Regions from separate parts of the Pseudomonas sp. DTU12.1 genome, predicted to be linked through region 1. Evidence: predicted binding sites of a transcription regulator. Region 1 holds the regulator's gene; each other region holds the start of a gene.
What was found. The regulator sigma-54, encoded in region 1, starts transcription at its own class of promoters, with help from an activator protein. The targets are predictions, from matches to a motif close to ANTGGCATNNANNTTGCTNT.

Region 1 (10,372 bases):
AACCTGTTCGCCTTGATTGGCTCCCAGGACACTGCCGTTGCCGTTTCCGGCCAACTCAAAGCCATTGCCGTAACACTGATGAAAATCGCCAACGACCTGCGCTGGATGAACTCCGGCCCACTGGCAGGCCTTGGTGAAATCGAGCTCGAAGGCCTGCAGCCGGGGTCGTCGATCATGCCCGGCAAGGTCAACCCGGTGATCCCGGAGGCCACCGCGATGGTTGCAGCACAGGTTATCGGCAATGACAGCGTAATCACCATCGCAGGCCAGTCCGGCAACTTCGAACTCAACGTGATGCTGCCGATCATCGCCCAGAACCTGCTCGGCAGCCTGGAGTTGCTGGCCAACTCCAGCCGCCTGCTGGCGGACAAGGCCATCGCCAGCTTCAAGGTCAACGAACCCAAGCTCAAGGAAGCGCTGTCGCGCAACCCGATCCTGGTCACTGCACTCAACCCGATCATTGGTTACCAAAAGGCCGCTGAAATCGCCAAGAAAGCCTACCAACAAGGCCGGCCGGTGATTGATGTGGCGCTCGAGCACACCGACTTGCCGCGCAGCCAACTGGAAGTCCTGCTGGACCCGGAAAAGCTCACGGCGGGTGGCGTGTAATTACCGACCCTGCTTTGGAGGCTCACCATGGAGCACTGGAAACGCACGATCGAACGGGCCAATCGCTGCTTTATGCAGGGCGAACTGGTGGATGCCCGCGAGCATTACCTGCAGGCCCTGGCCCTGGCCCAAGTGTTGTTTGAGCGCTGGGGTGATGCCGACGAGGCCGTGGCAGCTTGCGTTATTTCCCACCACAACCTGGCGGACCTGCACCTGCGCTTGAACCAGCCTGAGGAAAGCGCCGAATACCTCTGCGCCATTCACCAGCGCTTGCTGCAGACGATGCAGGACACCCGGCTGCCTCAAGCATTGCGCGAGGCGGCCTTGCGCCAGAGCAGCAAGACCTACGTCGAACTGTTGAATTTCATCAGCGATCACGGCGAGTACCCCCGTACCCATCGCTTACTGGGCAGCAATACGGCGCAGACGGATACGCCGACCCGCAACAGCCCTTTTTATGGAGCACATTGATATGTCCTACACCTTGCCTGCCTTGCCCTACGCCTACGATGCCCTGGAGCCGCATATCGATGCGCAAACCATGGAAATCCACTACACCAAGCACCACCAGACCTATATCAATAACCTCAACGCTGCCGTCGAAGGCACCGAGTTTGCAGGCTGGCCGGTAGAAAAACTGGTCTCCAGCGTCCAGCAACTACCGGAAAAACTGCGTGCGGCAGTGATCAACCAAGGCGGTGGGCATGCCAACCATTCGTTGTTCTGGGCGGTCATGTCGCCCAAGGGCGGTGGTAAGCCCGAGGGCGCCTTGGGTCAGGCGATTGACGCGCAGCTGGGTGGTTTTGACGCATTCAAGGATGCATTCACCAAGGCCGCGCTGACTCGCTTTGGCAGTGGTTGGGCCTGGCTGAGCGTCACCCCGCAAAAGACCCTTGTCGTCGAAAGCAGTGGCAACCAGGACAGCCCATTGATGAACGGCAATACGCCGATCCTCGGCCTGGACGTCTGGGAGCACGCCTACTATCTGCTCTATCAAAACCGTCGCCCTGAGTACATCAACGCCTTCTACAGTGTTATCAACTGGCCGGAAGTCGCTGAGCGCTACCAGGCTGCACTGGCTTAATGCCCTCTCATAACAAGACCTAAGGCCGACTATGGGCACTGAAACACTGGCGATCAGCAGCGTGCGAATGTTCCGCTATGCGTTTGGCTCGCTGCTGCTATTGGCGGGAACTGCATTGCTGGTGGCCCACGGGCTGGCCTGGCTGGACCTGGAACCGCGCATCCTGCGCGCCCTGCAAGGTGGTGCAATCTGTGCCCTAGGCACGGCATTGGGTGCGGTGCCGGTGCTGGTGATCCGGCGGATGCCGCTGGCGGTCAGCGACACATTACTGGGGTTTGGCGCCGGGGTGATGCTGGCGGCGACGGCGTTTTCGCTGGTCGTGCCGGGAATCGCCGCTGCCGAAAACCTGGGGCTGACGCCCTGGGCCTCCAGCGGGTTGATCAGTTTTGGCATCATGCTGGGCGCATTCGGTTTGTTCCTGGTGGACCGCAAGGTCTCCGGTGCCAGCCCGGAAATGCTGGTCGGCACGCCTGACAAACCGGTAATCCCACCGCGCATCTGGCTATTTGTGTTTGCCATCATTGCCCACAACATTCCCGAAGGCATGGCGGTAGGTGTCTCGGCTGGTGGCGGTATGCCCGATGCCGATAGCCTGGCCATGGGTATCGCGTTGCAGGATGTGCCCGAGGGGCTGGTGATTGCATTGGTGCTGGCAGGGGCGGGGATGTCGCGGGTCAAGGCGTTCCTGATCGGCGCTGCATCCGGGCTGGTGGAACCGGTGTTTGCCGTGCTCTGTGCCTGGCTGGTCAGCCTGGCCGAAATGCTGTTGCCCCTGGGCCTGGCCCTGGCGGCTGGGGCGATGTTATTGGTGGTGACTCATGAGGTCATTCCCGAGTCGCGGCGCAATGGCCATGACAAGCTGGCGAGCCTGGGGCTATGCATCGGGTTTTGCCTGATGATGGCGATGGATACAGCGCTGGGCTGACTTTTAGCGCAAAACCAATGTAGGCGCTGGCTTGCCGGCGATAGCGGTGTACTAGTCGATAAAAATGTTGGCTGATCCACAGCTATCGCAGGCAAGCCAGCTCCCACACCAGCCCGTACACATGGGATTTATGTTGGGCAAAGGGCTATTCGCCTTCATCGAAGTAGTTGTTGATCAACTTCACCAGCGCATCCAGCGCTTCCTGTTCCTGCTCACCTTCGGTCTTCAGATGAATCGTGGTGCCTTTGCCGGCAGCCAGCATCATCATCGCCATGATGCTTTTGCCGTCGACCATGGATTCTGGCGTACGCCCGGCCCGGACCTGGCAAGGAAACTGGCCCGCAACCCCGACAAATTTGGCCGACGCGCGGGCGTGCAAGCCCAGTTTGTTGATGATTTCAATTTCCAGAGCGGGCATCGCGAAGGTGTTCCTTTCAGCTAAGGTCGCGGTGGCGAACCTGGACATTCTTGAGGGTTTTCTGCAAGACCTGGCCCAGGCGCTCGGTCAGGTAGACGGAGCGGTGGTGCCCGCCGGTACAGCCGATAGCGATGGTGACATAGGCCCGGTTGCTGGCGGCAAAGCGTGGTAGCCACTTGAGCAGGTAGCTGGAGATATCCTGGAACATCTCTTCGACATCCGGTTGAGCCGCCAGGTATTCGGCAACCGGCTGGTCCAGGCCTGACTGATCGCGCAGTTCCGGCTTCCAGTAAGGGTTGGGTAGGCAGCGCACGTCAAATACCAGGTCGGCGTCTATCGGCATGCCCCGCTTGAAACCAAAGGATTCAACCAGGAATGCCGTGCCGGGCTCCGGCTGGTTCAGCAGGCGCAGCTTGATGGCGTCACGCAGTTGGTAAAGGTTCAGGCTGGTGGTGTTGATCTTGAGGTCGGCCAAATCAATGATCGGCCCCAACAGCTTGGTCTCGTCCTCGATGGCTTCAGCCAGCGAGCGGTTCGAGCTACTCAGCGGGTGGCGGCGACGGGTTTCCGAGAAGCGCTTGAGCAGCGTTTCTTCGTCGGCATCCAGGTACAGCACGTCGCAATGGATATGCTTGGCGCGTACCTCTTCAAGCAATTCCGGGAATCGCGTGAGGTGGCTGGGCAGGTTGCGGGCGTCAATCGACACCGCCACCAGCGGTTGCGCCAGCTCGGTGTGGATCAGCGCGCGCTCCGCCAACTCGGGCAACAGGCCCGCCGGCAAGTTGTCGATGCAATAGAAACCGTTGTCCTCAAGCACGTTGAGGGCAGTACTTTTACCTGAGCCGGAACGCCCGCTGACGATGATCAAACGCATGATTACTGCCCGCTTTGCTCATCCAGGACAACCTGATACAGCGCTTCATTGGTGCTGGCGCTACGCAGTTTCTTACGTACTTCTTCACGGTCGAGCATGCTGGCGATCTGCCTGAGCAGTTCCAGGTGCGCATCGGTAGCGGCCTCCGGGACCAGCAGGACAAACAGCAGGTCAACCGGGGCGCCATCGATGGCGTCGAAATCAGTGGGGGCGTCCAGGTGTAACAGGGCGCTTACCGGAGTTTCACAGCCCTTGAGGCGGCAATGAGGAATAGCGATGCCGTTGCCAAAACCGGTCGAGCCGAGTTTTTCACGGGCAATCAGAGCCTCGTACACGTCTTGCATCACCAGTTCAGGCACTTCGCGGCTGATCAGGTTGGCAATCTGTTCGAGGGCTTTCTTTTTACTGCCGCCCGGCGCGTTCACGAGGGAACGGCCGGGGGTCAGGATGGTTTCAAGTCGAATCATGGGTGGGGAGTGTTAGCGGCCTGTGCCTTGAAGAAGGCTCTGCTGCTTTTCCTTATGCTTTTTGATTTGGCGATCCAGCTTGTCGGTCAGGTCGTCAATAGCGGCATACATATCTGCATGCTCTGCATTGGCGACTACTTCCCCGCCGGGTATACGCAAGGTGGCTTCGATTTTCTGCTTCAGCTTTTCGACAGACATGATGACTTGCACATTGGTGATCTTGTCGAAATGCCCCTCAATTCGTTTGAGTTTCTCGCTGATGTAGGCGCGCAGCGGTTCGGTCACTTCCAGTTGGTGTCCACTGATGTTGACTTGCATACAGCTTCTCCTTCGTTGCCAGTGCATAAAGCGGCGGGTAGGAATACCCGCCACTGGAACGCTGTGGCCCGCCCGTCACATCAACCGCTTACGCTCGCTGGAAGGCGCGATCCCAAGGGACTCGCGGTACTTGGCGACGGTTCGACGGGCGACCTGAATGCCTTGTGCCTCCAGTAAACCAGCGATCTTGCTGTCACTCAACGGCTTTTTCTGATTTTCCGCGGCAACCAGTTTTTTGATGATCGCGCGGATCGCCGTGGACGAGCATTCGCCGCCTTCGGAGGTGCTGACGTGGCTGGAGAAAAAGTATTTCAGCTCATATATACCCCGTGGGGTATGCATGAATTTCTGGGTGGTTACCCGGGAAATGGTCGACTCATGCATGCCAACGGCTTCGGCAATATCATGCAGTACCAACGGCTTCATCGCCTCGTCGCCGTACTCCAGGAAGCCGCGCTGATGCTCGACGATCTGGGTGGCTACCTTCATCAGGGTCTCGTTGCGGCTTTGCAGGCTCTTGATGAACCAGCGCGCTTCCTGCAACTGGTTGCGCATGAAGGTGTTGTCGGCACTGGTATCGGCCCGGCGCACGAACCCGGCGTATTGCGGGTTGACCCGCAGGCGTGGCACCGATTCCTGGTTCAGTTCCACCAGCCAGCGCTCGTTGTCCTTGCGCACGATCACGTCAGGCACGACATATTCGGCTTCGCTGGACTCGATCTGCGAGCCGGGGCGCGGGTTGAGGCTCTGTACCAGCTCGATGATCTGGCGCAGGTCATCTTCCTTGAGCTTCATGCGGCGCATCAACTGGCTGTAGTCGCGGCTGCCCAGCAGGTCGATGTAGTCGGTGACCAGGCGTTGGGCCTCGGTCAGCCACGGGGTCTTGGCGGGTAGCTGGCGCAGTTGCAGCAACAGGCACTCGCTGAGATTGCGCGCGCCAATGCCGGCAGGCTCGAACTGCTGGATGCGGTGCAGCACCGCTTCGATTTCGTCCAGCTCGATGTCCAGTTCCGGGTCGAAGGCCTCGAGGATTTCCTCAAGGGTCTCGTCCAGGTAGCCCTGATTATTGATGCAATCGATCAGGGTCACGGCGATCAGGCGATCGGTGTCGGACATCGGGGCAAGGTTCAGTTGCCACAGCAGATGGCTCTGCAGGCTCTCGCCAACGGAGGTGCGGGTGGTGAAGTCCCACTCGTCATCGTCGTTGCTGGGCAGGCTGCTGGCGCTGGTCTGGTAGACATCTTCCCAGGCCGTGTCCACGGGCAGTTCATTGGGAATGCGTTCGTTCCATTCGCCTTCTTCCAGGTTATCCACCGTGGGGGCGGCTTCCTGGTAGGACGGTTCCTGGACGTCGGGATTGGGTTTTTGCTCTATGTTGTCGGCCAGTGGGTCGGCATTATCGAAGTCGTCGCCTTCTTCCTGGCGTTCGAGCATCGGGTTGGACTCCAGGGCCTCCTGGATTTCCTGTTGCAGGTCCAGGGTCGACAATTGGAGCAGGCGGATGGCCTGTTGCAGCTGCGGTGTCATCGTCAGCTGCTGGCCCATTCTCAGGACTAGCGATGGTTTCATGGCAGGGGCTTAACACCTTATTCGCCGGCGCAATGCGCCATCCACGACAGGGCGCGTGAGCGCCAAACATAAGCAAATTATATGCCTGATATCGGGGGCTTTGCCTAGAGCGCGGTAACAATAAAAATAATGAGGTTTTTATTGACTCCCGCGCCCGATGGCGAATGTCCTGACATCACAGTGGTTACAGGCGGAACTCGTGCCCCAGATACACTTCCTTGACCAGTTCGTTGGCCAGGATGGTGGCGGAGTCGCCTTCGGCAATCAGTTGGCCGTCGTTTACGATGTAGGCGGTTTCACAGATATCCAGGGTCTCACGCACGTTGTGGTCGGTGATCAGCACGCCGATCCCCTTGGCCTTGAGGTGATGGATGATCTGCTTGATGTCGCCTACCGAAATCGGGTCGACACCGGCGAAGGGTTCGTCCAGCAGGATGAACTTCGGTGCAGTGGCCAGGGCGCGGGCGATTTCCACGCGACGACGTTCGCCGCCGGACAGGCTCATGCCGAGGTTGTCGCGAATGTGGTTGATGTGGAACTCCTGCAGCAGGCTTTCCAGCTCCTGGCGGCGCCCATCGCGATCCAGTTCCTTGCGGGTCTCAAGGATCGCCATGATGTTGTCGGACACTGACAGTTTGCGGAAGATCGACGCCTCCTGGGGGAGATAGCCGATACCGGCCCGTGCACGACCGTGCATTGGCTGGTGGCTCACGTCCAGGTCATCGATCAATACACGGCCCTGGTCTGCCTGGACCAGGCCGACAATCATGTAGAAACAGGTGGTCTTGCCGGCACCGTTGGGGCCAAGCAGGCCGACGATCTGGCCGCTGTCGATCGACAGGCTGACGTCGCGCACGACCTGACGGCTTTTATAGGCCTTGGCCAGATGCTGGGCTTTCAGGGTTGCCATTACTGGGCCTTCTTCTTCGGCTGGATAACCATGTCAATGCGCGGACGTGGCGCGGTGACCTTGGTGCCATTGGCGCGGCCAGCAGTGGCGATCTGCTTGACGGTGTCGTAGACGATTTTCTCGCCTTCGGTCGAGTTGCCGTCGCTGCTGATCACTTTGGCGCGGTCAGTCAGTACGATTCGGTTCTGCGGCGCGTGGTACTGGATGGTTACGCCGTAGCCTTTGATCGGGCCTGGATCGGCGGCGTTTTGCTTCTGTTCGAAATAGGCAAGGTTGCCCACCGAGGTCACGACGTCGATGTCGCCGGCCGGGGTGCGGGTCAGGGTGACGGTATTGCCGGTAATCTTCATCGAACCTTGAGTGATGATTACGTCGCCCTTGTAGGTCGCGATACCTTGCTTGTCATCCAGTTGCGCATCGTCAGCCTGAATATGGATCGGTTGCTGGCTATCGTTCGGCAGAGCCCAGGCGCTCACGCTTCCCAGTGCTGCGCCCAGACCGAGCAAAATAGGGAGGGTTTTAACGAGCCTCATACTGTCCTCTTACGTTCGATAGCAGGTGTATCCTGCTTTCTTTCAAATACGCTTTCATTCCCTTGCCAGTCGATACACCGCCAGCGCCGTCGATTCTAACGTCTTGCTCGGTCTGCGCATATTGCTTCTGTGGGAATACGGTCATGCGACTGCTGGTAATGATGGTGTCGCGGTTCTGGGCGTCAGTACGCGCAACGCGCACCGAATCGATCAGTTCCACTTCGGTACCGTCCGGGTTGACCTCGCCACGCTTGCTGGTGACGTGCCACGGGAATTCGGTGCCGCGATACAGATTCAGGTCCGGATTGGTCAGCAATGTGACCTCTGAAGCCTTCAAGTGTTCGACCTTGTCCGACGTCATTTCGTACTGCACCTTGCCGTCAGGCAGGAACTGCACGCTGTAGGCGTTGGTGGCGTAATAGTCGATGGCGCCCTGGTCGGCCTGCACGACAGGCTGATCGAGGAAGCGCTCCGGGCTGATATTCCAGTAGCCCACCGCGAGGAACAGTGCGGCAATGGCTCCGAATATCAGGAAGTTGCGAATCTTTTTGCTCAGCATAGAAGGCTCTATAGGTAGGCGGCGTGGGCCGCTTCAAGGCTGCCCTGGGCGCGCAGGATCAGCTCGCAGAACTCGCGGGCGGCACCTTCGCCGCCACGGGCCTGGGTAATGCCGTGGGCGTGTTCGCGAACAAACGATGCGGCATTGGCCACGGCCATGCCCAGGCCCACGCGCCGGATCACCGGCAGGTCAGGCAAGTCATCGCCCAGATAGGCGACTTGCTCATAGCTTAGGTTGAGTTTGCCAAGAAGCTCATCCAGAACCACCAGTTTATCCTCGCGGCCCTGGTAGAGGTAAGGAATCCCCAGGTTTTGTGCGCGGCGTTCCACGACCGGGGTCTTGCGACCACTGATAATCGCAGTCTGCACGCCAGAGGCCATCAGCATCTTGATGCCCTGGCCGTCCAGCGTATTGAACGTCTTGAATTCGCTGCCATCTTCGAGGAAGTACAGGCGGCCGTCAGTCAGTACGCCATCGACGTCGAAAATCGCCAGCTTGATGGCCTTGCCCCGTTGCAACAGGTCGGTGTTCATTTACATCACTCCTGCGCGCAGCAAATCGTGCATATTCAGGGCGCCAATCGGATGATCGGCATCGTCGACCACCACCAGGGCGCCGACTTTGTGGTCTTCCATGATCTTCAGGGCTTCGGCGGCGAGCATTTCGGCGCGGGCGGTCTTGCCATGAGGGGTCATGACCTGATCGATGGTCGCGGTATGGATATCAATGGCGCGATCCAGGGTGCGGCGCAGGTCGCCGTCGGTGAAAACCCCGGCCAGGCGGCCGTCGGCCTCCAGAATCACGGTCATGCCCAGGCCCTTGCGGGTCATTTCCATCAGCGCGTCCTTAAGCAGGGTGCCGCGCTGTACCTGGGGCAGTTCGTCCCCGGCATGCATCACATTTTCCACTTTCAGCAACAGGCGACGGCCAAGGGCGCCACCTGGGTGGGAAAAAGCGAAGTCTTCGGCGGTAAAGCCGCGGGCTTCCAGCAGGGCCACGGCCAGCGCGTCGCCCATGACCAGGGCGGCGGTGGTGGACGAGGTCGGTGCCAGGTTGAGCGGGCAGGCCTCGTGCGCCACATGCACATTCAGGTTCACTTCGGCGGCCTTGGCCAGCGTCGAGTCCGGGTTGCCGGTCATGCTGATCAGCTTGATGCCCAGGCGTTTGATCAGCGGCAGCAGGGTCACGATTTCGTTGGTGGTGCCGGAGTTGGACAGGGCCACAATCACGTCATCACGGGTAATCATGCCCATGTCGCCATGGCTGGCTTCGGCCGGGTGCACGAAAAACGCCGTGGTGCCGGTGCTGGCCAGGGTGGCGGCAATCTTGTTGCCGACATGGCCAGACTTGCCCATGCCGACCACGACAACCCGGCCTTTGCTGGCCAGGATCATCTCGCAGGCGCGTACGAAATCTGCGTCGATATGGGCCAGCAAGCCTTCTACGGCTTCAAGCTCGAGGCGGATGGTGCGTTGTGCGGATTGAATAAGGTCGCTGGATTGGCTCATGTCTGAAATCGTATAGCCTGACGAAAAGTCGGCGATTATAGCGGTAATGAACAATTCCCTCACGCAAGTTCGTCAGGGTTTGTTCGCCTCGGATGTGAGAACACTCTCAAATACGCGTTTACCTGTCATGTTTCTGAACAAGCGCTGCTGCGGCCTTGGGCGCTTTATGTCAGCAGTGATATAGTTCGCCGCCAGTTCGGTCCGCGCAGCTCACATGTGTCTAACTGTCGCAAGCAGTTGTCCCAAACGTGGTGTCTGAGTGAGAAGCTGCATCCCAAGGAGTTTAGATGAGTGCCGATAACGCCTACGCGGTCGAGCTGAAGGGCCTTTCCTTCAAGCGCGGTACGCGCAGCATCTTCAATAATGTCGATATTCGCATTCCCCGCGGCAAGGTGACGGGCATCATGGGGCCGTCCGGTTGCGGCAAGACGACCCTGCTGCGCCTGATGGGCATGCAGCTGCGTCCCACTGCCGGCGAAGTCTGGGTCAATGGCCAGAACCTGCCGACCCTGTCGCGCAGCGACCTGTTCGATGCGCGCAAGCACATGGGGGTGCTGTTCCAGAGCGGTGCTCTGTTCACCGATCTTGATGTTTTCGA
Region 2 (10,372 bases), 640 kb from region 1:
GGCCAAGATCAAGGCCCTGCAGGACGATGTAGTCGGTGCCTGTAAGTGGATTCACGAATGCAAGTCGCAGAAGCTGCTCAAGAAGGAAGGCGACAAGAGCTGGACCTACACCCAATTCAAAGCCCCGTTCCCAGTCACCGATCGTGACTCGATCCTGGAAATCACCACGACCCAGGCCGCCGACGGCAGCGTGACCCGCAAGTTGCTGGAAGTGCCCACCTATCTGCCGGAAGAGAAAGGCTATGTGCGTGTGGCCCAGGTCGAGGGCTTCTGGAAACTGGTGCCTAAAGGCGCCGACCAGACTGAAGTGACCTACCAGGTCCACACCGAGCCTGGTGGCAGCGTGCCGTCCTGGTTGGCCAACAAGTTCGTGGTTGACGCGCCCTTCAATACCTTGAAAGCCCTCAAGGAACGCGCCGAGAAGCCTTAAGCGCAGCCGAGCAGTGCCTCCAGCCTTGAGTGGAACGATCATCGCGCCCTCAAGGTCCAGATAGATGTGAGCCCATCCATGGGCTTTATCGAGGAGGCACTGATGCAAAACTGGCAAGTTACCTTCGTTGATGATCACGGTGTGCAGTCCGTAGAGCTGTTCAGCTGCGCGCAGAAGCCCAGCCTCGAAGACGCCGCACAGATGATTCGCGCCAAATTGCTGCCCATCCCCGCTCAACTGGACCTCAACGATCTGGACGGCCGGATCGCCGAGCCGACGGTCAAAAGCCTGAAGGACCAGAACAGTATCCAGATCCTCGACATTTCTCCCGCCCCCTGAACATTCCCTGTACGTCGTTAAAGCGCTGCTGGTGGAGCTGATAGCTTCGCGCTACTCTGCAAGAGAGATCAGCGAATGAATCGCTAAGGTCTGGTCTTGTCAGCTACATGCTTGTTTTCCTGCGGTGATGTCATTGCCGTCCACCTGCGCCGTTCACGCGCAGGCCCTGGGAAGCACGGAAAGTCTATCCATCGGTTGAGGAGGACGTTTCATGAGCACAGCCTATCAAGAAGACATCAGCACCCACGTGTTACGCCGCATGAAAGAGGGCGGCTTTGACTTCTCGCGTTTCCACCCCATCGAGTTCTACGCCATTTTCCCGGATGAGGAACGTGCGCGCCGGGCTGCGGGTCGGTTTCGTGGGGAGTCCATCAATGCCCAGGTCAGCGCACGGGATGACGGTGCCTGGTTCCTGGAATTGAGCAAGGTCATGTTCGCCACCTATGACGGTATCGGTGATTTCGAGCAGGACTTTGAGGCGGTAGTCGAGCCCTTGGGCGGGATTATCGAAGGGTGGGGCGTCAAGCACGAGGTTCGTGGGTTACCCATGTAGACACATGATCAATAACGCAGCGTATCGGCTGACCCTTGGGTCGGCCGATTTTGTTTGTGGCGGTGCAAAGTGCCGGGAACTAAATATGAAAAAACCGGCACAAAAAAAGGCCACCGGAGCAGGGTGGCCAAAAGGGAAGATCGGTGAGAAGGGGAACCGATCAGTATTTGCACAGGCAAATTACCGACGGTGCTGTGGAGATGCTGTAGGACGAATCCTGTTCAGCGAATGTGGGTGATTATCCGCAGGCATTCCCCGGCAGTGAAATCAACTCTGACTATGCTGGTGATAGGCAATGCCTGCGTCTCTATGAAGCGTGCGGGGCGAGGCCCGGGCATTTGCTGCACCAGGACGGTGCGGCGCTGCTTTTGACTATATCCAACTGATTGATACTTAAGTGTTTATGCCGCTGGCACGGGCCTTGCGACAGTCCGTTGCGTCCGGGTGACAAGGAGTTCGGCATGATCCGCACTTATTACGATGAAATGTACGATGAGGCCGGCCAGGTCCGGCCTCACTATCGCGAGTTCGCCCGTTGGCTGGCTGAAACCCCGCCCGAACTGCTGGCCCAGCGCCGGCGTGAAGCCGATTTGCTGTTTCACCGCGCCGGTATCACCTTCACCCTGTACGGCGATGAGCAGGGCACCGAGCGCCTGATTCCCTTTGATACCATCCCGCGCAGCATTCCCGCCAGCGAATGGAGAGTGGTCGAACGCGGCTGCATTCAGCGGGTCAAGGCATTGAACCTGTTCCTTGCCGACCTGTATCACGACCAACGGATTATCAAGGCCGGGATCATTCCGGCCGAGCAAGTGCTGGCCAACGAGCAATACCAACTGGCGATGCAGGGCCTGGATTTGCACCGTGATATCTATTCCCACGTCTCGGGTGTCGATCTCGTACGGGATGGCGACGGCAGCTACTACGTGCTGGAAGACAACCTGCGCACCCCCAGCGGTGTGAGTTACATGCTCGAAGACCGCAAGATGATGATGCGCCTGTTCCCCGAACTGTTCGCGGCCCAGCGCATCGCCCCGATCGATCATTACCCCAATCTGTTGCTCGACACCCTGAAAAGCGCCAGCCCGCTGGAGAACCCCAGCGTGGTCGTGCTGACGCCCGGGCGATTCAACAGCGCGTTTTTTGAACATGCCTTCCTCGCCCGGGAAATGGGCGTGGAACTGGTGGAAGGCGCCGATCTGTTCGTGCGTGACGACTGCGTGTTCATGCGTACCACTGACGGTCCCAAGGCGGTGGACGTGATCTACCGTCGCCTCGACGATGCCTACCTCGACCCGCTGGCCTTCAACCCGGAGTCGATGCTCGGCGTGCCGGGGCTGTTGGCCGCCTACCGTTCGGGCAACGTGGTGCTGGCCAATGCCATTGGCACCGGGGTAGCGGATGACAAGTCGGTGTATCCCTTCGTCACCGACATGATCCGTTTTTACCTGGATGAAGAGCCGATCCTCAAGAACGTTCCGACGTTCCAATGCCGCAAGCCTGACGAGCTTTCCCACGTCCTGGCGAATCTGCCGGAGTTGGTGGTCAAGGAAACCCAAGGTTCCGGTGGCTACGGCATGCTGGTCGGCCCGGCCGCCACGGCCGCCGAGATCGAAGCCTTCCGTACGCGGATCAAAGCCAAGCCCCATGCCTACATCGCCCAACCGACCCTGTGCCTGTCGACGTGCCCGACCTTTGTCGAAAACGGCATTGCGCCCCGGCATATCGACCTGCGGCCGTTCGTCCTGTCTGGCAAGGAAACCCGCGTAGTGCCGGGGGGGCTGACCCGTGTGGCGCTGCGCGAAGGCTCGCTGGTGGTCAACTCGTCCCAGGGCGGTGGCACCAAAGACACCTGGGTGGTCGAGGAATAAAACCATGTTGAGCAGAACTGCCTCGGATTTGTATTGGATGTCACGCTATCTGGAGCGCGCGGAAAACCTCGCGCGCATGCTGGATGTCAGCTATTCGCTGTCACTGATGCCCCAGGATGGGCGCGGCGATGGCTTGCACGAACTGGCCATGCCCCTGCTGATCACCGGCACCCTGGACGACTACCGCGAGCGTCACGGCGAGTTACACGCCGAGCGCCTGCTGCATTTCTTCGCCCTGGACGCCGCCAACCCGGCGAGTATCTACAGTTGCCTGGGGGCGGCCCGCGCCAGCGCCCATGCCGTGCGTGGGCGGATTACCGCGGACATGTGGGAAAACATCAACGCCACCTGGCTGGATATTCGCGTCATCGCCCAGGAAGGCCTGAGCCGTTATGGCATGAGCCGTTTCTGCGAGTGGGTCAAGGAACGTTCCCACCTGTTTCGCGGCGCGACCTACGGCACCATCATGCGCAATGACGCCTTTCGTTTTATTCGTCTTGGCACCTTTATCGAAAGGGCCGACAACACCCTGCGCCTGTTGGACGCCCGCTACGAGATGGCCGGGGACCAGGCCGAAGTGGTGATTGATGGCACCGCCCATGCCTATTACCAATGGAGTGCGCTGCTGCGCGCCTTGTCGTCATTCGAGGCCTACACCGAGATCTACCGTGATGCGCCCGGTGCTCGCCAGGTGGCCGAACTGTTACTGCTGCGCGCCGACGTGCCGCGTTCTTTGCGCGCGTGCAGTGAAGAAATCGACCAGATTCTTGCCAGCCTGCCTGGCATCAATGGCCGCCCGGCCCAGCGCCTGGCTGCCGAGATGGACGCACGCCTGCGCTTTACGGCCATTGACGAAATCCTCGAGGAAGGCCTGCACGCCTGGCTGACCGATTTCATCCCACTGGTACGCCAGTTGGGTAACGCCATTCATCATTCCTACCTGGAGGCGGCATGAGACTTTCCATCAGCCACGAAACCACCTACCGCTACGAAGACCAGGTGCGCGCCAGCATCCAATATTTGCGCCTGACGCCTCACGACAGCGAGCGCCAGCATGTACTCAGTTGGCAGCTCGATTTGCCGCGTCCGGTGCGGGCCCAGTTGGACCCGTTCGGCAATATCCTGCATGTGCTGACCATGGATGAGCCCCATGAATCGATCATCATCGGTGCTCGCGGCCAGGTGGATATTGACGAGTGGCGCGAGGCCGAACATGACAGCCAATCGCCATTTCCCTACCAGCGTGCCACGCGCCTGACCGAACCGGACGAGGCCCTGCGCGCCTTTGCCCAACAGCACTGCGGCAAACGTCGGGATCGCAATGCACTGATCGACCTGATGCACGCCCTCAACCAGCACATCGTCTATGTGCCGGGAGCCACGCAAGTGGAGACCTGTGCGGCCGAGGCGTTCGCCGGGCGTGCGGGTGTTTGCCAGGACCACGCCCACGCCTTCCTGGCCTGCGCGCGCAGCCTGGGGATCGCTACGCGGTATGTGTCGGGATATTTGTACAGTGAGGACAGCGAGCACCTGGCCAGCCATGCCTGGGCTGAAGCCTGGCTGGATGACGCCTGGTACAGCTTCGATGTGACCAACCAACTGGCCCGCCCCGAGCGCCATTTGAAACTGGCCGTGGGCCTGGATTACCTCGACGCGTGCCCGGTGCGCGGCATGCGGCGTGGCGGCGGGCATGAGCAGATGCACGCACGGGTATTCGTGGCGCCGACCCCGGTGATCCTGGTGCAGCAGCAATAATCCCGCCGCCTCCTACAGGACATCGGTATTTACACAACTTTCAGACACTGACGAACTCCCCTGTGGCGAGCGGGCTCGCCCCGCGCTGGGCTGCGAAGCAGCCCCAAAACCAGCCGCTACGGAGTATCTGATACACCGCATCTCCCGCCCGCCACAACAGCCCTCTCTGCCAGGATTTATGCGCTGCGGCAAAATTGTGTAGATGCCGATGCCTACAGGGACGTGTCGGTTTTGCGAGCGGCCATATGCTTCAAATACCCCACCAGCAGGTCCAGTTCGGCATCAGGCAACACGCTGGCGGCAAACGCCGGCATCTTCGCCTGCGGCCAATGCCTCAGGCTCTGGGGATCGCGGATATAACGCTTGAGGAAGTCGCTGCCGAAGTACTCGGTCGGGCTGTAGGGCACATTCAGGTCCGGTCCTACCTGCGCGTCCCCCGCGCCATTTAGACGATGGCAGGCCAGGCAGTTTTTCTGAAACAGGGCGAACCCCTGGTTGATCGGATCATCCGCCGCTAAAGCCGGGTCGGGCAGCAGCGCCGGGAAGCGTTCGGCAACGGTTTTCAGTTGTTTGATCGTCGAGATCTGGAAGGGCCATTGTTCCGGGCTGATCCCGCTCGCCTGGGGCTGGGTCCACACCAGATAGAACGGGCCGGCGCTGGGCTTGCCATTGGCCAAGGGTGGCCAGGGCCGGGCTGGATCTTCAACCGCCAGCCACGCCTGCGCGCCGCTTTGCGCAAGCAGCGGCGCGGCGGCCAGTTCGGCGGCAAAACCATCGAGCGCCACCGCCTGCACATGGTTCTGCACGGTCAGGCCCGGTAAGAGTGCGGCCATCGGTACGGCGCGATAGGTCATATTGCGCTTGTAGGAAACGTCATCGACGATCTGCACGGTCTGCGCAGCCGGATGCTTGAGCAGCTCGGCGGTGTGCCAGGTGGTGCGGCTGTGATCCAGCTCGATGGTTAACTCGGCGGCGCTGGCGGGGCCGACCAGGACCAGTAGTAGCACAATGATTTGTTTCAAGGCGCAGCCCATGTGGCAATGGCGATACGGGCTACGATAGCGGAAAACCGCCGCTCAACTGTATGCAAAAAAAGACAGCCCCAGCCACGGGAGCGCTTTACGCGGTTGCCCGGGCGGTGCTGCCAAAGGCTGCAATGTCGAGGTGTGACCTGCCTGCTCAGCCAATGATCTTGGTGAGATTGGGCAAAATCAGAATCAGAGTAGTGGCGAAGAGAATTAGCCCCGCCTGGCGAACTTTCGATTGTTTGAACATGGCTGACTGCCTTTTGTTGTTATTCCTGAGCGTCAAATGCGCCGATGCAAGCACCATCCATTCGTTACGTTAAGCCGACTAGATGGCATTTTTCTTACAGCTGCTCCAGCAAGACCCGGCAGCAGCTTCATACACTTCTTACTGATTCAACCTTAGAGCCCATGTGCGGCGTGGCTTAGATCGCTTTCATATCAAGTTATATTTAAATCCTTTTAAAAAGGTATGAGGCATATAGCCATCTTCGCGCCAGGCCCTTGGCTAGACAGCTAAAACGATTAACCCGGTGTTTCCGACAGTCCGCTACCGTTCGTCTGAGCGCGGTCGTCAAGGTCAATGAGCGCATTGGTCATTGAATCTGCCCTCGTGGCGCTTAAGGTAAGGGCACGGTCGGCTCTCGCCTTGAGAGCTCCATTGCACAGTGGTTCGAGGACGTCATGACCCAAGCTTTGATCTTTGATGCGATACGCACGCCCCGGGGCAAAGGCAAGGCCGATGGCGCGTTGCATAGCGTCAAGCCGGTGAACCTGGTGGCCGGCTTGCTCACCGCTCTGCAGCAGCGCAGCGACCTGGATACCCGCCAAGTGGATGACATCGTGCTTGGCTGCGTTACGCCCGTTGGGGACCAGGGCGCGGATATCGCCAAGACCGCTGCGCTGGTGGCTGATTGGGATGTGAGCGTCGCCGGTGTGCAGGTCAACCGCTTCTGCGCGTCGGGCCTGGAGGCGGTCAACCTCGGCGCGATGAAGGTGCGCTCCGGCTTCGAGGACTTGGTGGTGGTGGGCGGTGTCGAGTCCATGTCGCGCGTGCCCATGGGCAGCGACGGCGGGGCCTGGGTGTTGGACCCGCAGACCAATATGCACAGCCACTTCACACCCCAGGGGATCGGCGCCGACCTGATCGCCACCCTGGAGGGTTTCACCCGCGAAGATGTCGATGCTTTCGCCTTGCACTCCCAGCAGAAAGCGGCACGGGCCAGATCAGACGGTTCCTTCAAGAAATCCCTGGTTCCAGTGCAGGACCAGAACGGTATCGTGCTGCTGGAGCACGACGAATTCATCCGTGGCGATTCGACCCTCGAAGGGTTGGGCAAGCTCAAGCCCAGCTTCGAAATGATGGGCCAGATGGGCTTCGATGCCACTGCCCTGCGGGTCTACAGCCATGTCGAGCGCATCCACCATGTGCACACACCGGGTAACAGCTCCGGAATTGTCGATGGCGCGGCCTTGATGTTGATCGGCTCCGAAGCCCGGGGCCGCGAACTGGGCCTGCAACCGCGGGCGCGCATTGTCGCCACGGCGGTGACCAGCACCGACCCGACCATCATGCTCACCGGCCCAGCGCCCGCCACCCGCAAGGCCCTGGCCAAGGCCGGCCTGCGAGTCGAGGACATTGACCTATTTGAAGTCAATGAGGCCTTTGCCTCGGTGGTGCTCAAGTTCATCAAGGACATGGGCATCGACGCCGCCTGCGTCAACGTCAATGGCGGTTCGATTGCCATGGGCCACCCGCTGGGGGCCACGGGCTGCGCGATCCTCGGCACCTTGCTCGATGAACTGGAGGTGCGCCAGCAGCGCTACGGCCTGGCCACGCTCTGTGTGGGCGGCGGCATGGGTATCGCGACCATTATCGAACGCCTCTGAGCCTAAGGAATCTGTCATGACCGATGCCATTCGTTACGAAAAAGGCCAGGACCAGATCGTGGTGCTGACCCTCGACATGCCTGGCCAGAGTGCCAACACCATGAACGCGGCCTACCGCGAGGCCATGGCCGCCACTGTTGCGCGGCTGGAGGCTGATAAGGATGAGATCGCCGGGGTCATCATCACCTCGGCGAAAAAAACCTTCTTTGCCGGCGGCGACCTCAATGAACTGATCAAAGTCGACAAGCCGCACGCCAAGGCGTTCTACGACATGGTCCTGGGCCTGAAGGCGCAATTGCGCAGCCTGGAAACCCTCGGCAAACCGGTGGTGGCCGCGATCAACGGCGCAGCCCTCGGCGGTGGCTGGGAGCTGTGCCTGGCGTGCCAGCATCGGGTGGCGCTGGATCATCCTGGCGTACAGATCGGCTTGCCGGAAGTGACCCTCGGTCTGCTGCCGGGCGGCGGCGGAGTAGTGCGCATGGTGCGCATGCTGGGCCTGGAGAAGGCCTTGCCGTATTTGCTCGAAGGCAAGAAGGTCAGCGCGCAAAAGGCCTTGCAAGCGGGCTTGATCGACGAGTTGGCGGCAGACCGTGATGAGCTGCTGGCCAAATCCCGGGCCTGGATCCTGGCCAATCCTGCGGCCAGGCAACCTTGGGATATCAAGGGCCACCAGATCCCCGGCGGCACGCCGTCCAACCCAAAAGTTGCGCAGATGCTTGCCATTGCACCGTCGATCCTGCGCAGCAAAACCAATGGTTGCTTCCCAGCGCCGGAGAAAATCCTCTGTGCCGCCGTGGAAGGCGCCCAAGTGGACTTCGACACCGCGCACCTGATCGAGAGCCGCTACTTCACCGAACTCACCACCGGCCAGGTGGCGAAGAACATGATCGGCACCTTCTGGTTCCAGCTTAACCAGATCAACGCCGGTGGCTCACGGCCTGCGGGGTTTGCGCCGTATGTCACGCGCAAGGTCGGCATCCTCGGTGCCGGCATGATGGGCGCAGGGATTGCCTACACCAGCGCATCGGCGGGGGTGGACGTGGTGCTCAAGGATGTGACGCTGGCGGCGGCAGAGAAGGGCAAGGCCCATTCGGCGGCGCTACTGGACAAGAAAGTCAGCCGTGGGCAACTGACGGCTGAGCAGCGCGACAGCACCCTGGCGCGGATCCATCCGACAGACAGCGACGCTGACCTGGCCGGTTGCGACCTGATCATCGAAGCGGTATTCGAAGACCGCGACCTCAAGGCCAAGGTCTCGGCGGCGGCCCAGCGTGTGGTAGGGGGCGAGGCGGTGATTGCTTCCAATACCTCCACCTTGCCCATCAGCGGCCTGGCGAGCGCGGTGCCTGATCAAGGCAAGTTTATTGGCCTGCACTTCTTCAGCCCGGTGGAAAAAATGCCCCTGGTGGAAATCATCAAGGGCGCCAATACCAGCGATGAAACCCTGGCCCGCGGTTTTGATTTCGTACTGCAAATCAAGAAAACCCCGATTGTAGTGAATGACAGCCGTGGCTTCTTCACCTCGCGGGTTTTCGGTACCTTCACCAACGAAGGCATCACCTTGCTTGGCGAAGGCGTGGCTGCGCCGATGATCGAGACTGAAGCGCGCAAGGCCGGGATGCCGATTGGCCCGCTGGCAATCTCTGACGAAGTTTCCCTCAGCCTGATGAGCCATATCCGCCAGCAGACAGCCAAGGATCTGCAGGCCGAAGGCAAGGCACTGCCCGAGCATCCGGCCTTTGCGGTGATCGACCTGTTGCTCAATGAGTACAAGCGCCCAGGCAAGGCGGCGGGTGGTGGCTTCTACGAGTACCCCAGTGGTGGCCAGAAATACCTGTGGCCGGAGCTCAAGGTGCGCTTTGAAAAACCCGGCCAGCAGATTTCGGCGCAGGACGTGCGCGACCGCCTGCTGTTTATCCAGGCTATCGAAACGGTGCGGTGTGTGGAGGAGGGCGTATTGATGTCCACCGCCGATGCCAACATCGGTTCGATCTTCGGCATCGGCTTTGCCGCCTGGACCGGCGGGGCGTTGCAGTTTATCAACCAGTACGGGCTGAACGACTTCGTGGCGCGGGCGCGTTACCTGGCCGAGCAATACGGCGAGCGGTTCAACCCGCCGGCCTTGCTGCTGGAAAAGGCCGCCCAAGGCACCACGTTCTAGCCACACACTGATCCCCGTAGGAGCCGGCTTGCCGGCGATGGCGACCTTGAATTCCACGTTGAACTCAAGGGCCTCATCGCCGGCAAGCCGGTTCCTACAGGGCGTGGTTGGGGCTTGCCTTGAAAGGGTATTTCAGGGCAGGCTGGTGGGTGTGCGTTATTCCCATCACCGTGTCAGGTATTTTTTATGTCGCTACGCGTCTGCATTCTGGAAACCGATATCCTGCGTCCGGAACTGGTCGATCAATATCAAGGTTACGGGCAGATGTTCCAGCGCCTGTTTTCACAGCAGCCGATTGCCGCCGAGTTCATCGTCTACAACGTGATGCAAGGTGACTACCCGGCTGAC
Region 3 (10,372 bases), 710 kb from region 1:
ATGTCGTTCTCCGCAATGGCTCGACAAATCACGCGCAAACAAAAAAAGGCGTCCCGCTAGTTGCCTAGCGAGGACGCCTTTGTCCTGGTCCCGTTCTCTCGGGAAAGCCCCACCTTCGTCGTTGAAGGGTGGGCTGTATGTGGGGTGTTGCAAGAGCTAATGCAGTGGTTGTGCCAAGTCGTGAAACGCCGGATTTACTGAGGTTCTGGCGGCTGCCACCAGGTTGTTTCGCACCATTTAAAGGCGCGACGCCCACAACTGGCGCGCCTGCCTCCTACAGGGATAACAGATATAGCAACAGCAGATTGAGCAGCAGCGACACCAGCGCCAGGGTTTGCCAGACCTTGAGAGGCTCGCGCTCCAGCAGCGGCCGAGGGCGCAGGCTCAGCTCGCGGCGGTCGGCCTGTTCCAGTACCAACAGCCATTCCTCGGCGGTTTCGTAGCGTTGATCTGGTTGTGCCGCCACCGCGCGTTCCAGGCTTTGCTGCAACCAGTCGGGCAGATCCGGTCGATAGCGGCTGGCGCTGACCGGCGTGTTGAAGCGGGGGCGCTGGAAAGCTTCGATTTCACCGTAGGGATAGTGCCCGGTCAGCAGGTAATACAGGCTCACGCCGACGCTGTACAAATCCTGCCGAGGGGTCGGACGTTCACCACTGAAGGCTTCAGGCGCGATAAAGCTGGGGGTGCCCGGCAGCAGGTGAGCGCGGTCCTCGGATAACCCCGGGCAATAGGCCAGGCCAAAGTCCAGTACCCGCAATTCACCGTCGTCCCCCAGCAGCAGGTTTTCCGGCTTGATGTCGCGGTGCAGGATCTGCCGGCGATGCAACATGCCCACCGCGCGCAGCAAGCGCTCGGCGATGGATTGCCATTGTGCCAGCGGCAAGGGGCCTTGCTGCTGGAACAGGGCGGCCAGGGTCTGCCCGCTGTATTCACGCATCACATAGTACAAATGCTGACGCCCGCCGGCCGGATGGACTTCAGGAAATGCCCGTCCGGCCACCCGGCGCAGAAACCATTCTTCTGAGAGCAGGGCCTGGGCGGCGTCGTGGTCATCGTCATGGCCAGGGGGCAGGGTTTTCAGCAGCCAGGGTTGCTGCTGGGTATCGCGTACCCGGTACAGCAACGACTGCCGACTTTGTGCCAGCACGCTCTCCACCTGCCAGCCTTCAAAGGATTGCCCGGCCTTCAACGGCGGCGGCAATGGCCACTGCTGCAACTGCACCAGTGCATCGCCCAGGGTGGCGGCGCCGAGCTGGTCGATGCGCACCAGCAGGGCGCTGGCATTGTCCTGGCTACCCGCCAGGTGTGCGGCGTTGACCAGCGTATTCACGGCCAGGTCCAGGTCGGCCTGTTCGCGCAGGATCGCACGGATGCTGTGATCCGCCAGGGTCGACCACACACCATCGCTGAGCAGTAGGAAACATTCACCCTGGCGCAGTTCACCGTCGAGAAAGTCCACCACCAGATGCTGATCCAGGCCCAGGGCGCGCTTGAGCACGTGCTGCATGCCCGGTTGTTCCCAGACATGTTCTTGGCTGATGCGCTGCAACTCGCCGTCGAACCAGCGATACACCCGGCAGTCGCCGACATGGGCCAGGGTAAAGCGCTGGCCGCGAAACACCACGGCGCTGAGGGTGGTCAACAACGGCTGGCCGCCGCCATTGGCCTGCAGCCAGCGATTCTGCGCCAGCAACAGCCGGTCCAGGGCCTGGGCCACGCCCCAGGTTTGTGGCGTGGCATAGTAGTCCAGGGCCAGGGCCTGCAAGGTCGAACGCGCGGCCAGGCCGCCATCGGCACACTGGCTGACGCCGTCGGCGATGGCACACAGGTAGCCTTTGCTGGCGGCCAGGTCCGGGGCCGGGGTAACCAGGCGCATGGCGTCCTGGTTTTCCTCACGCGGCCCGATGGCGCTGGCCTGGGCAACACTCAGTTGCAGGCTCATCAGACCCGCGCTGCGGTGACGGCAGCCGAACCCCAGGTGGTCCTCCAGCGCCGTTTCACACCATACAGACCGAACCACGCCAGCACACCCAGGCTGGCGAACAGCCACAGCGCCAACTGGTAGCTGCCGGTGCTTTGCTTGATCGCGCCCATGCCCGCTGCCAGGGCGAAGCCGCCGATGCCGCCGGCCATGCCGATCAACCCGGTCATCACGCCGATCTCCCGGCGAAAGCGCTGCGGTACCAGTTGGAAGACCGCACCGTTACCGGCGCCCAAGCCCAGCATGGTGCAGACGAACAGGGCCAGTGCCGCGTAGGAACTGGGCAGGTTGAAACCCACGGCGGCGATACAGACGGCTGCCACGGCGTACATGCCCAGTAGTGTGCGGATCCCGCCGAAACGGTCGGCCAGGGCGCCGCCCAGAGGGCGCATCAGGCTACCGCCGAATACGCAGGCGGCGGTGTAGTAGCCGGCGGTGACCGGGCTCAAGCCATATTGATCGTTGAAGTAGCCGGGCAGGGCGCTGGCCAGGCCGATAAAGCCACCGAAGGTCACGCTGTAGAAGAACATGAACCACCAACTGTCGCGATCGCCCAAGGCCTTGAAATAGTCGGCCATGGATTTGGCTTTTGGCCGTTCGGGGGCGTTGCGCGCCAGCCAGGCAAAGACGATCAGGGTCAGGATCAACGGGATCAGGGCAAAGCCGAACACATTGCTCCAGCCAAATGCGGCGGCAATCAACGGCGCCAGCAGCGCGGCAAACACGGTGCCGGAGTTGCCGGCGCCGGCGATGCCCATGGCCTTGCCCTGGTGTTCGGCGGGGTACCACTGGGACGCCAGCGGCAGGGCAACGGCAAACGAGGCCCCGGCCATACCGAGGAAAAGCCCCAGGAGCAGCGCCTGTTCATAACTGTGGATCCCCAGTTTCCAGGCGAAGAACAGCGCCACAATCACGATCACCTGACCAATCAGCCCGGCGGTCTTGGGCGACAATTTGTCCGCCAGCATGCCCATCAAAAAGCGCAGGATCGCCCCCGCCAGGATCGGCGTGGCGACCATCAGCCCGCGTTGCTGAGTGGTCAGTTGCAGGTCGGCAGCGATCTGCACCGCCAGCGGGCCCAATAGGTACCAGACCATGAAACTCAGGTCGAAATACAAGAACGCGGCAAACAAGGTCGGGGTGTGCCCGGATTTCCAGAAGCTTGATTTCATCACGCACCTCACGATTGGGGGTCTTGTAGAAGGCCTGGTGATGGAACGACCCGCGAAGGCCGCCCCACCAAAACGAAAAAACGCCGCCACCGGGTTCGCGTATGCAAACCGGATGTGCGACGTCTTTGTCGTGGAGGGGCAACCGCCGTTGGCTACCTGTGATGTTTACATAGCAAGTCTTGCGCCAATCGTGAGACCGCCATCGCGGCATCGGTCTCTACGCAATTTTGCCGCAGCGCATAAAACCAGGCAGACACGGCTGTCGTGGCGAGCGGGCTTGCCCCGCGCTGGGCTGCGCAGCAGCCCCAAAATCAGTCACCTCGGACTATCTGATAAAACATTGTGATCTTGTTGGGGCTGCTTCGCAGCCCAGCGCGGGCAAGCCCGCTCGCCACAGGGGGGCGTCAGTGTCTGAAAGGTGTGTCGGTGCCGCTATCTCAGCCCAACAACTCACTCATGGCAATAATCTGCTCCGCTACCTGGATCAGCTTTTGCTGGCGGCTCATGGCCTGGCGGCGCATCAGGGTGTAGGCCTGTTCCTCGTTGCAGTCTTTCATTTTCATCAGTAGGCCCTTGGCCAGCTCGATGCGCTTGCGTTCTGCCAGTTGCTGGTCGCGGGCTATGAGTTGCGCGCGCAAGGCCTGGTCGCTCTCGAAGCGCGCCATGGCGACATCGAGGATCGGTTGCAGGCGCTGGGCCTGGATGCCTTCGACGATATAAGCACTGACCCCGGACTTGATTGCCTGGCGCATCACGCCGGGGTCATGTTCGTCGGTAAACATCACGATGGGCCGGGGCTGGTCGCGGCTGACCAGCACCACCTGCTCCATCACATCGCGGCCGGGTGATTCGGTATCGATCAGAATCACATCCGGGCGCACCGTTTCGACGCGCGCCGGCAGGTCGATGGTCAGGCCCGATTCATCGATCACTTCAAAACCGGCCTCGGTCAGCGCGCTCTTGAGGCGCCCGACTTTGCGCGGGGTGTCATTGATCAGCAGGATTCGCAACATGGGTGGCCTCCCGTCAGCGCAAGGCGTGGCGGACGACATCGTCGGCCAGGGCGTGCAGGCGGAAACTGCGGGCGTAGCCGGCCGGGTCCGAGCCATCCCAGACCTTGCCGTCGATCAACTGGCTGCTGCGCATTTCTTCGGCCTTGGTCGCCACGCCCACGGCGCTTGCGGCTTGGCGATACAGATCCAGTTGCTGCACCTGACGGGCAACGGCGTGGTAATCGGGGTCTTCACGCAACAGGCCCCAGCGGCGGAATTGGGTCATGAACCACATGCCATCGGACAGGTACGGCAGGTTGACCTCGCCCCCGCCATGAAAGCGCAGCGCGTGTACGTCTTGCCAGTGGTGACCCAGGCCGTCGTCATAGATGCCCAGCAGCCGCGGTTCGATGCAGTCGAGTGGCGCGTCGAGGTAATCCCTGGCGCTGAGCAGTTGCGCGGTGGAGCGCCGGTTCTCGAGGCTGTCATCGATAAAACGGCTGGCTTCCAGAACCGCCATTACCAGCACGCGTGCGGTGTTGGGGTATTGCTCGACAAACGCCTGGGTGCAGCCCAGGACTTTTTCCGGGTGGTCCGGCCAGATCGCCTGGCTGGTGGCAAGGGTGAAGCCCTGGTTCTGCTGCACTGCGCTGGCACACCAGGGTTCGCCGACGCACAGGCCGTCGATCCGTCCGGCTTGCAGGTGCGCGACCATTTGCGGCGGCGGGACCACCACACTCTCGACATCCCGCAGCGGGTGAATGCCCTGGCTGGCCAGCCAGTAATACAACCACATGGCATGGGTACCGGTAGGAAACGTCTGGGCGAAGGTGAGTTTTGTCCGACTTTGGTGCACCTTGCGCTCCAGTGCCTCAGGACTGGTCACACCTTGTTGTTGCAGGCCCTGGGACAGGTTGATGCCTTGGCCATTCTGGTTCAGGCCCATCAGCACCGCCATGTCGGTTGCAGCGACGCCGCCGATGCCCAGGTGGACCGCATAGATCAGGCCATACAGGCTGTGGGCGGCGTCCAGTTCGCCGCTGACCAGCTTGTCCCGCAGCCCGGCCCACGACGCTTGGCGCTTGAGGTTCAAGGTCAGGCCATAGGGTTGGGCAAACCCCTGCGTCGCCGCGACCACCAGCGAGGCGCAATCGCTCAAGGCCATGAAGCCCAGGTCGAGGCTGCTCTTTTCCGGGGCATCGCTGCCGTTGACCCAGGCCAGGGGATTGGTTGCCTGGCTGTAGCCGACCTGATCACTCATCAATACCTACCTTCTGTGTGAAAAAAGGCGTCGCTCCGTAGGGTGTCTTACAAGCCACCTGCGGTAACGACGCCTTTGTCCTTGAGCCCGTTCCGTCATTGGCGCGGGCTGCCCTGGGCAAGGTAAAGCAAGGCACATGCCACGGCGTGTGGCATGGGGTAGGCCGTCAGGCTTTCATCAAGATTGCGCCGTGGGGGCCTTTCACTATGGCGCCCCTTCAGGCAACACCGTCCAGGAAACCCAGCGTGCTCCTTGCTCGATTTACCACAGCGACCGTCCAGGGCCTTTTGCAGCGCTGGCTGCTGGCCGCTCTGCTGATGCTCAATGCCTTGCCGGCGATGGGCGAGTCCTATCTGGCGTGGGACGAAAGCCTGCAAGGCTTCTTCGGTCGGCTTGCGGTGCCCCTCGGCCAGCCCATCGTGGTCAGCAAGTTGGCGGCGGGCAAACGTATCAGCGGGCAGTTTGATTTTGCCAACGCGCAAGCCGTCCTCGAGGCCGTGGCGTTGCAGCATGAATTGATCTGGTACAGCGACGGCCAGGTGCTGCATCTCTACGACGCTGGCGAGGCCAAGAGTTCCGGGGTAGCCCTGCGACACATGACGGTCGACCGCCTGCGCGACGTCATGGGGCGTTCGGGGCTCGACGAGGCGCGCTACCCCCTGCGCAAGGCCGGCCCCCGTCTGTTTTACGTGTCGGGGCCCGCCAACTATGTCGATCACGTCATGCGCCTGGCCCAGTTGATGGACCGCCCGCGCCCGGCGCGGCGCGAGGACATGCAAAGAGTCGGGGTCATCCAGGTGCTCAACGCCGATGTAGCAGACCGCCAGTACGACAGGGGCGCGCAGACCATCACCGTACCTGGTCTCGCCACGCTCCTCGAGAAGCAGCTCGCCGAACTGGGTGGCAAGGCGCGCACCGGCATCACGGTGATTGCTTATCCGCAGGTCAACAGCCTGTTGATCAGTGGCAGTGAGCAGCAACTAAGGATGATCAGGGAGCGGGTGGCGGAACTGGATGTGCCCCCGCGTTCTTTTGCCCAGGGGCAGGGCGCTTCGACATCCCTGAGCGCCGATCAGTACGAACGTGTACGGCGCGCGTTTGCCCGGGTCGGTGAGCAGTAGCGCCAGGCTTCGAAAGTTCCTACGCAAAACTCCTGCAAAACTTCGACGCATCGGGCTTTTTCCTAACGTGAAATTGATGACGGGTTTCTATAGTCGCGCCTTTCCCAGACGGTGCGTGACGCAATCCTCAGGCGCCGTGAATGCCCGCAGACAGGTACAGAGGTTTGAATGGTTGTTGCAGTTGAGGGCTTGATGGCGGCGTCCCTCGCCTTTGGTCAATGGACGTTGCAGGAGGATGGCAGGCTGACCACCGAAGGTCGCGACATTCAGCTACCGCCCAAAGAGAGTCACGTGTTGCGCCTGTTGTTGACCACGCCTGGGGTGCTGGTCACCAAGGATTGCCTGCTGGAGCATGTCTGGCCGGATATCGACGTTGCCGAAGAATCCCTGACCCGCTGCATCTACTCATTGCGCAAGCAACTGGAGGGCGATCGTGGGTTGATCGCAACGGTGTATGGCCGCGGTTATCGCTTCAATGGCCGGGTGCGGGTGGTCGCGCGCCCTGGGCTGGTGCAGGCGGTGGGGGCACACACCGCTGCGTGCCCGGCCTGTGGATGGTGTGGTGAGCGGGTATGAGGCGTGCTTGCCGGCTGGGACTGATGTTATTGAGCCTGGGTGGAGTCGGTCAGGCCCAGGCGTATTGTTGGGCCGAGGCCGCCCGCCAGTACGATATCGAGCCAGAGCTGTTGCAGGCGATTGCCGCAGTAGAGTCCGGCTACCGCGCCGAAGCCATGAACCACAGCAACAACAATGGCACTCGCGATATTGGCCTGATGCAAATCAACAGCATTCATCTGCCGCGCCTGCTTAAACAGGGGATCACCGAGCAGCGGTTGTTGGATGAGCCTTGCCTGTCGGTGGAGGTGGGGGCATCGATCCTCGCCGCCTTTATCAAGCAGTTTGGCTACAACTGGACCGCCGTGGGCGCCTATAACGCCGGGCCTGGGGCCGGGCCCGAGCGTGATGAGTTACGCCTGCGCTATGCGCGCAAGATATGGGCGCGCTACGAAGAGTTGATGGCCGCTGGCAAGGGATGATCGACCGGCGGTGTGCCATGCCTCGCGCGCACCCGCCACCCCGGCTATAATCGCCGCCACCTTTCGCCGCCATCCGAGTCAAGCCCGCCCATGTATACCCTGGCCCGCCAGCTGTTGTTCAAACTTTCCCCGGAAACTTCCCACGATCTGTCCCTGGACCTGATCGGTGCGGGCGGCCGCCTGGGGCTCAATGGCCTGGTGTGCAAGGCGCCGGCGAAAATGCCGGTCTCGGTGATGGGGCTCGACTTCCCCAACCCGGTTGGCCTGGCCGCTGGCCTGGACAAGAACGGCGCGGCCATCGACGGCTTTGCGCAACTGGGGTTCGGTTTTGTCGAGATCGGAACGGTCACACCGCGCCCACAGCCGGGTAATCCCAAGCCGCGCATTTTCCGCCTGCCGGAAGCGGAGGCGATCATCAATCGCATGGGCTTCAACAACCTGGGTGTTGACCATTTGCTGTCGCGGGTGCAGGCCGCCAAGTACAAGGGCATCCTGGGGATCAATATCGGCAAGAACTTCGATACCCCGGTGGAACGTGCGGTGGATGACTACCTGACCTGCCTGGACAAGGTTTACGCCCATGCCAGCTATGTGACCGTCAACGTCAGCTCGCCCAATACCCCGGGCCTGCGCAGCCTGCAGTTTGGCGACTCCCTCAAGCAGCTGCTCGAGGCCCTGCGCCAGCGCCAGGAAGACTTGGCGGTACGCCATGGCAAGCGTGTGCCGTTGGCGATCAAGATCGCGCCGGACATGAGCGACGAAGAAACCGTGCTGGTAGCCCAGGCCCTGGTGGATTCGGGGATGGACGCGGTGATTGCCACCAACACCACCCTCAGCCGTGCTGGCGTTGAAGGCCTGGCCTACGGTGACGAGGCCGGTGGGCTTTCCGGTGCACCGGTGCGTGACCAGAGCACCCATATCGTCAAGGTGCTGGCTGCCGAGTTGGCCGGGCGTTTGCCGATCATCGCCGTGGGCGGGATCACCGAGGGCAAGCACGCCGCCGAGAAAATCGCCGCGGGCGCCAGCCTGGTGCAGTTGTACTCCGGGTTTATCTACAAGGGGCCGGCGTTGATTCGCCAGTCGGTGGACGCCATCGCGGCCTTGCCAAAACCCTGATGCGAACGTCCGGCCATAAAAAAGGGCTCCTCGAAGGAGCCCCTGGGCCGAAGCCCGCCGCCCGGATGGGGCGTGCGTGGTTAAGTCGTTACATTCTTCAAGGTGGTTGTCGGAATTAAGTGCCCTGATTAGCCGACGGCGTGAAGTTCGTTGAGTCTGTGGATCCCCGCAGTGCCGGTCATACCGTCCCAGTTGTCGCCGCGTCCTTCGCGCCACCCGTTAATCCAGGCCTGGCGTACCGACGGTAGAGTAAATGGGCAAAGCTCACGGGATTTGCCATGAACGCCATACTGATATCCGCGTAAAAATGCTCTTTCCAACGGATCACGCTTAAGTCTTCTCATAGGGTGTTTCCCTCACTTGTTGACTGTCTTGATATCCTTCGACCTCATCCGAGGCCGGGCAGAGTTTTTCTGCCGTTGGTGCGGCTCGCTGCCGGCGTGGCGAGCCAATGTGTCAGCGTCGTTGCGGCGCTAACCTGTGTTGAGTTCTAACCAATAGGTCACATGGATTCAATGATCGTTTTGTCATAAGCACGTAACGATAACGATGCTATAGCCATAAGCTGGGATGGCTTTTCGCCCCTTTTTTTGGCCAAAGCCAGCTATGATGTGCCCTGTATAGAGGATGGGTTTAATCCTTTAGTGAGAATACCCGCCGCCTGCAGTCGGTTATTATTCGACGAAGGGTCGGAATATTTCCTTTTGTTGCAAAAATTATCTCTCTGCCCCGGCAATCAAGGCCCACAAAGCCTGGACGCCGGGGTGGAACGGCACACATTCGTGCCACGCGAGCGCTCTTCAAGAAAAGCGCTTGATTGAAAATCGAACGCGCGATGCGTCGCCCGTTCACTTATTGCTGAAAAGCCTGGAATGCCCATGTCGGACCGTTACGAACTCTTCCTCACTTGCCCCAAGGGCCTCGAAGGCCTGCTGATCGAGGAAGCCGTCGGGCTTGGCCTTGAAGACGCCCGCGAGCACACCTCGGCCGTGCGCGGCATGGCCGACATGGAAACCGCCTACCGCCTGTGCCTCTGGTCGCGCCTGGCCAACCGTGTGTTGCTGGTGCTCAAGCGCTTCCCGATGAAGGACGCCGAAGACCTGTACCACGGCGTACTGGATATCGAATGGCAAGACCATATGGTCCCCGATGGCACCCTCGCGGTGGAATTCAGCGGCCATGGCTCGGGCATCGACAACACCCACTTCGGCGCGCTGAAGGTCAAGGATGCGATTGTCGACAAACTGCGCACCCCGACCGGCGAACGCCCGTCCATCGACAAGATCAACCCCGACCTGCGCATTCACCTGCGCCTGGACCGTGGCGAAGCGATCCTCTCCCTCGACCTGTCCGGCCATAGCCTGCACCAGCGCGGTTACCGCCTGCAGCAGGGCGCCGCACCGTTGAAGGAAAACCTCGCGGCGGCGATTCTGATTCGTGCCGGTTGGCCGCGCATTGCCGCAGAAAACGGCGCGCTGACGGACCCGATGTGCGGCGTCGGTACCTTCCTGGTAGAAGGTGCGATGATTGCTGCGGACATGGCGCCCAACCTCAATCGCGAGCAGTGGGGCTTCACCGCCTGGCTCGGCCACGTGCCGGCGCTGTGGAAAAAACTCCACACCGAGGCCAGCGAACGTGCGGCCATCGGCATGAACAAACCGCCGCTGTGGATCCGTGGCTACGAAGCTGACC

Region 2: the regulator sigma-54 is predicted to act here: its motif matches at 1,731-1,750, upstream of GDV60_RS19640 (circularly permuted type 2 ATP-grasp protein).
Region 3: the regulator sigma-54 is predicted to act here: its motif matches at 5,531-5,550, upstream of GDV60_RS19315 (CmpA/NrtA family ABC transporter substrate-binding protein).

Annotation. Positions count from the first base shown of each region.
Region 1 covers NZ_CP045254.1:5,109,056-5,119,427, reverse strand. The annotation lists gene GDV60_RS22640 (lyase family protein) at 1-609, shown strand, start outside; gene GDV60_RS22635 (hypothetical protein) at 637-1,080, shown strand; gene GDV60_RS22630 (superoxide dismutase) at 1,082-1,693, shown strand; gene GDV60_RS22625 (ZIP family metal transporter) at 1,725-2,618, shown strand; gene GDV60_RS22620 (HPr family phosphocarrier protein) at 2,764-3,036, opposite strand; gene rapZ (RNase adapter RapZ) at 3,053-3,910, opposite strand; gene ptsN (PTS IIA-like nitrogen regulatory protein PtsN) at 3,913-4,377, opposite strand; gene hpf (ribosome hibernation-promoting factor, HPF/YfiA family) at 4,390-4,695, opposite strand; gene GDV60_RS22600 (RNA polymerase factor sigma-54) at 4,771-6,264, opposite strand; gene lptB (LPS export ABC transporter ATP-binding protein) at 6,449-7,174, opposite strand; gene lptA (lipopolysaccharide transport periplasmic protein LptA) at 7,174-7,707, opposite strand; gene lptC (LPS export ABC transporter periplasmic protein LptC) at 7,694-8,266, opposite strand; gene GDV60_RS22580 (HAD family hydrolase) at 8,275-8,799, opposite strand; gene GDV60_RS22575 (KpsF/GutQ family sugar-phosphate isomerase) at 8,800-9,774, opposite strand; gene GDV60_RS22570 (ATP-binding cassette domain-containing protein) at 10,062-10,372, shown strand, end outside.
Region 2 covers NZ_CP045254.1:4,468,111-4,478,482, reverse strand. The annotation lists gene GDV60_RS19655 (START domain-containing protein) at 1-430, shown strand, start outside; gene GDV60_RS19650 (hypothetical protein) at 533-769, shown strand; gene GDV60_RS19645 (ribonuclease E inhibitor RraB) at 981-1,322, shown strand; gene GDV60_RS19640 (circularly permuted type 2 ATP-grasp protein) at 1,784-3,193, shown strand; gene GDV60_RS19635 (alpha-E domain-containing protein) at 3,198-4,148, shown strand; gene GDV60_RS19630 (transglutaminase family protein) at 4,145-4,948, shown strand; gene GDV60_RS19625 (cytochrome c) at 5,161-5,970, opposite strand; gene GDV60_RS19620 (acetyl-CoA C-acetyltransferase) at 6,658-7,863, shown strand; gene GDV60_RS19615 (3-hydroxyacyl-CoA dehydrogenase NAD-binding domain-containing protein) at 7,880-10,024, shown strand; gene GDV60_RS19610 (amidotransferase) at 10,211-10,372, shown strand, end outside.
Region 3 covers NZ_CP045254.1:4,394,068-4,404,439, reverse strand. The annotation lists gene nirB (nitrite reductase large subunit NirB) at 1-2, opposite strand, end outside; gene GDV60_RS19330 (bifunctional protein-serine/threonine kinase/phosphatase) at 275-1,942, opposite strand; gene GDV60_RS19325 (NarK/NasA family nitrate transporter) at 1,942-3,153, opposite strand; gene GDV60_RS19320 (ANTAR domain-containing response regulator) at 3,591-4,166, opposite strand; gene GDV60_RS19315 (CmpA/NrtA family ABC transporter substrate-binding protein) at 4,180-5,406, opposite strand; gene GDV60_RS19310 (secretin N-terminal domain-containing protein) at 5,652-6,527, shown strand; gene GDV60_RS19305 (winged helix-turn-helix domain-containing protein) at 6,696-7,103, shown strand; gene GDV60_RS19300 (transglycosylase SLT domain-containing protein) at 7,100-7,564, shown strand; gene GDV60_RS19295 (quinone-dependent dihydroorotate dehydrogenase) at 7,655-8,680, shown strand; gene rmf (ribosome modulation factor) at 8,809-9,024, opposite strand; gene rlmKL (bifunctional 23S rRNA (guanine(2069)-N(7))-methyltransferase RlmK/23S rRNA (guanine(2445)-N(2))-methyltransferase RlmL) at 9,559-10,372, shown strand, end outside.